2 regions of the Nocardioides sp. WS12 genome follow, and region 2 is predicted to be linked to the other one. Evidence: riboswitches for the same ligand, from Rfam matches in the RefSeq annotation. Region 2 holds a riboswitch; the other holds the start of a gene.
The links. Region 2 has a riboswitch for cobalamin ahead of cobN (cobaltochelatase subunit CobN). Riboswitches for the same ligand answer to the same signal wherever they lie in the genome.

Region 1: linked by a shared signal. The riboswitch ahead of HRC28_RS02960 (ABC transporter substrate-binding protein) and the one ahead of cobN (cobaltochelatase subunit CobN) in region 2 are both predicted to bind cobalamin.

The regions. Positions count from the first base shown of each region.
Region 1 covers NZ_CP053928.1:663,638-667,043, reverse strand. The annotation lists gene HRC28_RS02965 (iron chelate uptake ABC transporter family permease subunit) at 1-593, opposite strand, end outside; gene HRC28_RS02960 (ABC transporter substrate-binding protein) at 593-1,600, opposite strand; cobalamin riboswitch at 1,658-1,841, opposite strand; gene HRC28_RS02955 (RNA polymerase subunit sigma-70) at 1,961-2,986, opposite strand; gene HRC28_RS02950 (hypothetical protein) at 3,057-3,406, opposite strand, start outside.
Region 2 covers NZ_CP053928.1:3,832,141-3,835,546, forward strand. The annotation lists gene cobN (cobaltochelatase subunit CobN) at 1-1,274, opposite strand, end outside; cobalamin riboswitch at 1,305-1,459, opposite strand; gene HRC28_RS18530 (hypothetical protein) at 1,444-1,992, shown strand; gene HRC28_RS18535 (AMP-binding protein) at 1,959-3,406, opposite strand, start outside.

The sequences.
Region 1 (3,406 bases), 2.0 Mb from region 2:
TGGTCGCCGCTCATGATCGTGACGAAGGACGTGTACGCCGCGCACACCTGCCCGATCGCCACACCCGCCAGCACCGTGCGGGCCGGCGGCAGGTCGCCTGCCCGCCCGGTCGCGAGCAGCAGGACCGCGGCGAGGGCGCCGAGGGCGCCGAGGAACGAACCGAGGGTGAGCATCGTGGTGGCGAGCAGGCCGCCGACCGAGACACCGAGCACCAGCACGCTGACGGCACCGACGGCCGCGCCGCCGGAGATGCCCAGCAGGTAGGGATCCGCGAGGTCGTTGCGGGTGAGTGACTGCAGCACCACACCGACGAGCGCCAGCGCCGCGCCCGTGGCCGCGGCACCGAGGACCCGGGGCATCCGCAACTGCCACACGATCTGGTCGTCGAGCAGGGAGACGTCCCCGCCGAAGCCCGAGCGCTGGGCGATGACCTCGAGCACCGTCGAGGTCGGGATCGGGACCGACCCGATCCCCACGCCCATCACCACGCTGACCACCAGCACACCGACGAGCAGCGCGCCCAGGCTGATCACGCGCAGGCCACCGGTCGCGCCGAGCCCGAGGGCCCGGCGCGACGAAAGCGCCACGGACATCAGCGCTTCAATTCCTCGAGCTGCCCGGCGACGTTGACGGCGCCATCAGCGAGCCGCACTCCCGGCGTGGTCTCCGAGAACGGCAAGGCGACGAATGCCCCGGCCTTCACGGCACGCATCGTGCTGAGCACGGGATCATTCTTGAGGTAGGCGATCTTCTCCTTCGCCGTCGACCACGAGGCGTCGGCCAGGACGATCACGTCGGGGTCGGCCGCAATGACCTTCTCCCACGCGACATCGGTCCAGCCGTGCGGGATGTCCGCGAACACGTTGGTCGCGCCGACCGCATCCAGGATCAGCTGCGGGCCGCCCTCCCCGGTGCCGACGTACGGCGTCTTGTCGCCCGAGTCGTACCAGAACACGTCGACGCCAGCGCCGGGCTTCTCGGCCGCGAGTTCCTCGAGCACCGCCGCTTGCTCGGTGCGGATCGTCTCGGCCCGCTTCGGGACGCCGAACGCCTTCGCCACCAGGTCGATCTCGTCCCAGACGGTCTCGAACGTGGTGCCACCGACGGGCTTCGCGTCGCCGTCGCCGCACCCGAAGAGCGAGGTCATCGACGCGATGCCCAGGTCCTCCAGCTGCTTCTGCGAACCAGCGGCCTCGTCGTCGTACGCACTGATGTAGGAGCCGTAGACGAAGTCCGGCTTGGCGCTGATGACGGTCTCGTGGTCGGGGTACTGCTCGGAGAGGACCGGCACCGCGTCGTAGGCCTCCTTCCACTTCGCGGGGACGGCGTCATCGATGTACGCCGTTCCTGCGAGCTGGTCCTCGACGCCGAGAGCGAGCGCGACCTCGGTCGCGCCCTGGTTCATCGTGATCGCCCGGGTGGGCCTGGCGTCGAGGGTGGAGGTGAAGCCACAGGTGGTGACCTCGACCGGGTACCCATCCGTGGTGGACGACGCCTTCTCCTCGGACGGAGCGCCCGCGCAGGCGGTGAGCACCGAGGTGAGCACCGTCAGGAGCGAGACGGAGGCAAGGGTCGCCAGGGGTCGGGAAATGCGCATCATGAGTTCTCATCTCATGTCGAGACCTTTGTCGCGAGGCCTGTTGGACAGATCACGCGGACGTTGTCGCCCACGGCCAGCAGGTCTTCGGACTCGGGATCATCCAGACGAAGCGCCTTCCCGGATCGCATTGATCCAGTGGCAAAGTGCCTCGCCCGTCACCCTCACCGCTGCGCGTCAGTCCCGGATTCTCACCGGGTTCCCTGACTCCCTTCGGAGTACGACTGGCGCTGCGAACTTAGCAGGGCCAACTCAGGCAACCCTCAGTCGCACGTCACTCGTGTGCGTCGTACCAACCATTTTCGGGGCGGTATCAGCCGAGGTGCCCCGAATTTGGTTGGTACGACGCCCGGCAGGTTCGGTTCACAGCTCCTCCGGCAAGCCGAAGCGCTCGAACATCTCGGGCCCGAAGGTGAGCATCTCGGCGACCAGCCCACCCTCGACCCGCAGCACGTCCAGGGCCAGCGCTTCGTAGGTCGTGGCGCCGGGCGAACGGTGGTACGCCGCCACGGCCGGCTGGCCGTTCGCCGTCGTGATCAGGCACCGGAACGCGGTCGGCTCCAGCTTGTCGAGCCCGCCGTCGATCCAGGTCTGGACGACCGCTGCGCGACCGACCCACACGCCGACCTGCGGCGGCATCGCGAACCTCACGTCGTCGCGCAGGAGGTCCGCCAACCCGTCGAGGTCGAGGTTCTCGAGATGCTCGACGTACCTCGACACCAGGGTCTGCTCCGCCTCGCTCAACCCTTGCCCCGCGCGGGCACTCCAGTCGAGCCGACCATCCGGCAGGTGCTGGCGCATCGTGGCCCGGGCCCGCGCGAGCGCGCTGTTGGCCGAGGCCAGCGTGAGTTCAAGGGCGTCGGCCGTCTGCTGGGCCGGCCAGCCGAGCACGTCGCGCAGGATGAGTACGGCGCGCTGCCGTGCGGGCAGGTGCTGCACGGCCACGATGAACGCCAGTTCGATGGTCTCCCGGGCCACGACCTGGGTGTACGGGTCGTCCGGCTGGCCATCGGGCCACGGCTGCAGGTAGAGCACCTCCGTGCCCGTCCCGCCCACGCCGTGCAGATCGGCCGGCACGGGCGTACGGTCACGCCTCTTCTCGATGAAGTCCAGGCAGGCGTTGGTCGCGATCCGGTACAGCCAGGTGCGCAACGACGCCCGCCCCTGGAAGGACTCCCGCTTCGCCCACGCGCGAAGGAAGGTCTCCTGCGTGAGGTCCTGCGCGTCGTCGTACGACGCAAGCATGCGGTAGCAGTGGACCAGCAGTTCGCGTCGAAAGCGTTCGGTGAGCAACGCGAACCGACCACCGTCATCGGTGCGCGCTGCCTGCATGAACTCGGCTTCATCGGCGCCGATCGGCCCGGTCGGGGTTGGTGCGGTTGTCTCCACGGTTCACTCCTGTGGTCGCTTGAACTGTCGCAGGTAACGACGGTCGAGCTGCGGAGAAGTGATCGGTCCGCTACCTGCCGCGTACGCACCTGATCGCGGTGTCGCGGTGGCCGACACGGTCCACCGCAGTGACCTTGAAACAGGTGCGGCTGGGGCTTCGAACGCGACTGACGGACGTCTGGGTGAGGTGGAGCCACCTCGCGCTTGCCATCCACGGCGCGGAGTTGGAGCCCAGGCGGTAGCGAACGACGTAGTGGCTGATGCCGTAGGTGTCCGTTGCGCGGTAACGGAAGAGAAGCCGGTCGAACCGCGACGTGTCGATGGAGGCGCGGGTCAGGACCGGAGGCTCCCCGTCGATGGTGGTGCACCTGCTCGTCGACCACGAGGACAGGTTGCCAACTCGGTCCCTGCCGCGGACCT
Region 2 (3,406 bases):
CCCGCCGCGATGAGGGCGTGAATGAGGGCATCACCGGCTTCGGTCTCCGCCTCGGTGATTGAGGTGCGAGCGCAGCGAGCCTCGAAATCCCCGAGTACGCGGGTCACGACATTGTCCGACCCCAGGTCGTAGCCCGCATCCCTCAGCCGAAGCAGCAGGCGGACGGTCGACACCGGGGTGTCGAGGCCGACGGCGTTGCCGATGCGGGCGTGCTTGGTCGGGTAGGCGCTGAGCATCAGCGCGAGCTTCTTCTCGTTCTGCGGCACCGAGCGGAGGCGGGCGTAGTTCACCGCGAGGCCGGCGACCCGGGCCGAGCGCTCCGCGTCCGCGACGTACGACGGCAGGCCGGCCGGGTCGTTGGGGTCGATCTCCTTGAAGGAGAACGGCACGGTGCTGATCCGGCCGTCGAACTCGGGGATGGCGACCTGGTTGGCGTAGTCGAGCGGCGTGACGCCGTCGTCGGAGGCCTCCCACTCCTCGCGGCTGCTGGTCAGGCACAGGCCCTGCAGGACCGGCACGTCGAGCGCAGCGATCCGCTCCACGTCCCACGTCTCGTCGTCGCCACCGGCGCTGACAGCAGCGGGCGTGCTGCCACCGGCAGCCAGCACCGTGACGACCAGCGCGTCGAGGTCACCCAGGGCCGTGAACAACTCGTCCGGCGCCGCGCGCAGCGAACCCGCGAACACCGGCACGCCGATGGCATCACCCGTCGCGTCGATCGCGTCACACAGCGCGTGCACGAAGTCCGTGTTCCCGCTCGCGTGGTGCGCCCGGTAGAACAGCACCCCCACCTTCGCGAGGTGCCCGGTGGTTGAGGTGCGAGCGTCAGCGAGCCTCGAAACCTCCGGGCGCTCGAGGATCCCCCACGCCGGAATCACCTCTGGCGCCTCGAACCCCTCACCGGTCAGCAACACGGTGTCGGAGAGGAAGGCGTGCAACTGCGCCAGGTTCCGCGGGCCACCCTCGGCGAGGTAGCGGTGCGCCTCAGCGGCGACACCGACCGGGACCGTCGAGGTCTCCATCAGTTCCGCGCTCGGCGTGAGCTCGCCGCCGAGCACCACGAGCGGACGCCCGGTGCCGCGCAACGCGGCCAGCTCGGCGTCGTACTGCTGCGGGGAGCCGAGCAGGCGCAGGACGACCAGGTCGGCACCCTCGGCCAGCGCGACCAGATCAGCAAGGTCCGAGCGGTTGGGGTTGCCCCAGCCGTAGTCGCCGCCGCTCGATCGGGCAGAGAGCAGGTCGGTGTCGGACGTGGACAGGAGTGCGATGCGCACAGGTTCCTCCTCGGGGTTCGCGCCCCTCGATCGGTGGCTGATGTCCGCGACCAGTGTCTGGCTCACCCGTGCCGATCTGCTCAGCTGGGATCACAGTGGCGGAACCGCCCCGGTCTCGCACCGGGTTCCTGTGCCACGGACATGTGGGTGCTCAGCCTACGGTGGTCCCGTGGTCACACAGCAGTCGCCCGGCATCCAGGTCGCGGTACACGGACACCCGAACGCAGACACCCTCCTCTTGTGGCATCCGGCGGTGCGGTCCGACCCCGACGCCGTGGCGGCGCTCGCCAGCCGGATCGCCACCCGCGGGAAGGTTCGTGTCGTCGTACCGACGTGGGCCGACGGAGGCGATCTGCTGCGTTCGGTTCGCTATGCCCGCGAGTCCTCGGTGCACCCGCCGGACGGCCTCTCGGTCGTCGGGTACGGCGACGCCGGCATCGCCGCGCTGAGCCTCGCCCTGAACCAGCGGCGCCTCGGTATCGGCCTGGTCCGCGCGACCTGCGTCGACGGCGGACCCGACCTGACCGACCCGATCAGTGGTCAGCCGCTCGTCCCCGCAGCAGCGCCGGTGACGACCGAGATCGACGTCATCGACTCGGCCGACGCCGCGGTGTCCGCCTGGGCAGGCGAGACCGTCGCCGCCTGGCAGGCTGCCGGCTGGACTGCCTCGCTCGTCCCGACCGCTCAGTTCACCTGGCGGTTCAACCCGTCCCAGTAGGGCGCGCGCAGCTTGAACTTCTGCAACTTGCCGGTCGCCGTGCGGGCCAGTTCGTCGCGGAACTCCACCGACGTCGGTGACTTGTAGCCAGCCAGCCGGTCCTTGCACCAGCGGATCAGTTCGGCCTCCATCTCGGGGCCCGCGGTGGCGTCGGCGGTCAGGACCACGAGCGCCTTGATCGTCTCGCCCCACTTCTCGCTGGGGACGCCGATCACTGCGACCTCGGCCACGGCCGGGTGGGAGAACAGCGTGTCCTCGACCTCGATCGACGTGACGTTCTCGCCGCCGGTGATGATCACGTCCTTCTTGCGATCCGCGATCGTCAGGTAGCCGTCGTCGCCGAGGTAGCCGCCGTCACCGGTGTGGAACCAGTCGTCCTTCAGCGCGGCCGCCGACTCCTCCGGCTGCTCCCAGTACCCCTCGAGCACGACGTTCGACCGGGCCAGCACCTCGCCCGCGCCCTCCTCGGACTCATCGGTCTTCAGCCGGACGCCCAGGGCCGGAGCACCCGCACGCGTCAGCTTCGCCGCGCGCTCCGGTGCCGTCAGGTCGTCCCATTCGGCGCGGGTGCGGTTGAAGGTCAGCAGCGGCGAGGTCTCGGTGAGGCCGTAGATCTGGATGAACTCCCAGCCGAGATCCTCCTCGACCCGCACGACGGTCTTCGTCGGCGGCGGGGCACCGGCCATGATGATCCGCACCCGGTCCCGGCCGGGGATCTCGCCCTCCCACGTCTGCGCCGCCTCGAGTACGGCGGCCGCGACCGCCGGAGCGGCACACATCACCGTGACACCGTGATCACGGACCCGGCGCAGGATCTCGGCACCGTCGATCTTGCGCAGCACGATGTGCTGGGCACCGATACCGGTCATCGCGAACGGCATCCCCCAGCCGTTCGCGTGGAACATGGGCAGCGTGTGCAGGTAGACGTCACGGTCGTTGAGCTGCGCGTGCAGTCCGAAGGTGAGCGCGTTGATCCAGATGTTGCGGTGGGTGATCTGGACGCCCTTGGGTCGTGCCGTCGTACCGGAGGTGTAGTTGATGGTGGCCGTCGCCCCTTCGTCGTACTCCCACGGCTGCGGCTCTGCGCCCTCGGCCGCGTAGAGCGCATCGTCGTCGCCGATCACGAACTTCTGCTCGCACTTCACGTCAGCGAGCGACTCCTCCAGTTCGGGGTCGATGTAGAGGACCCGCGCCCCGGAGTGTTCGACGATGTACTGCACCTCGTCGGGACTCAGCCGGAAGTTCACCGGCACCAGCACCCGGCCCCAACCGCTCACGCCGTAGAACGATGTCAGCAGCCGACTGCTGTTGTGGCTGACGATCGCGACGCGGTCACCGACGCCGATGCCGAGTTCGTCGAGCTTCGCGGCCTGGCGACGCGCGAGCGCTCCGACCTGCGCATAGGTCAGCTCGC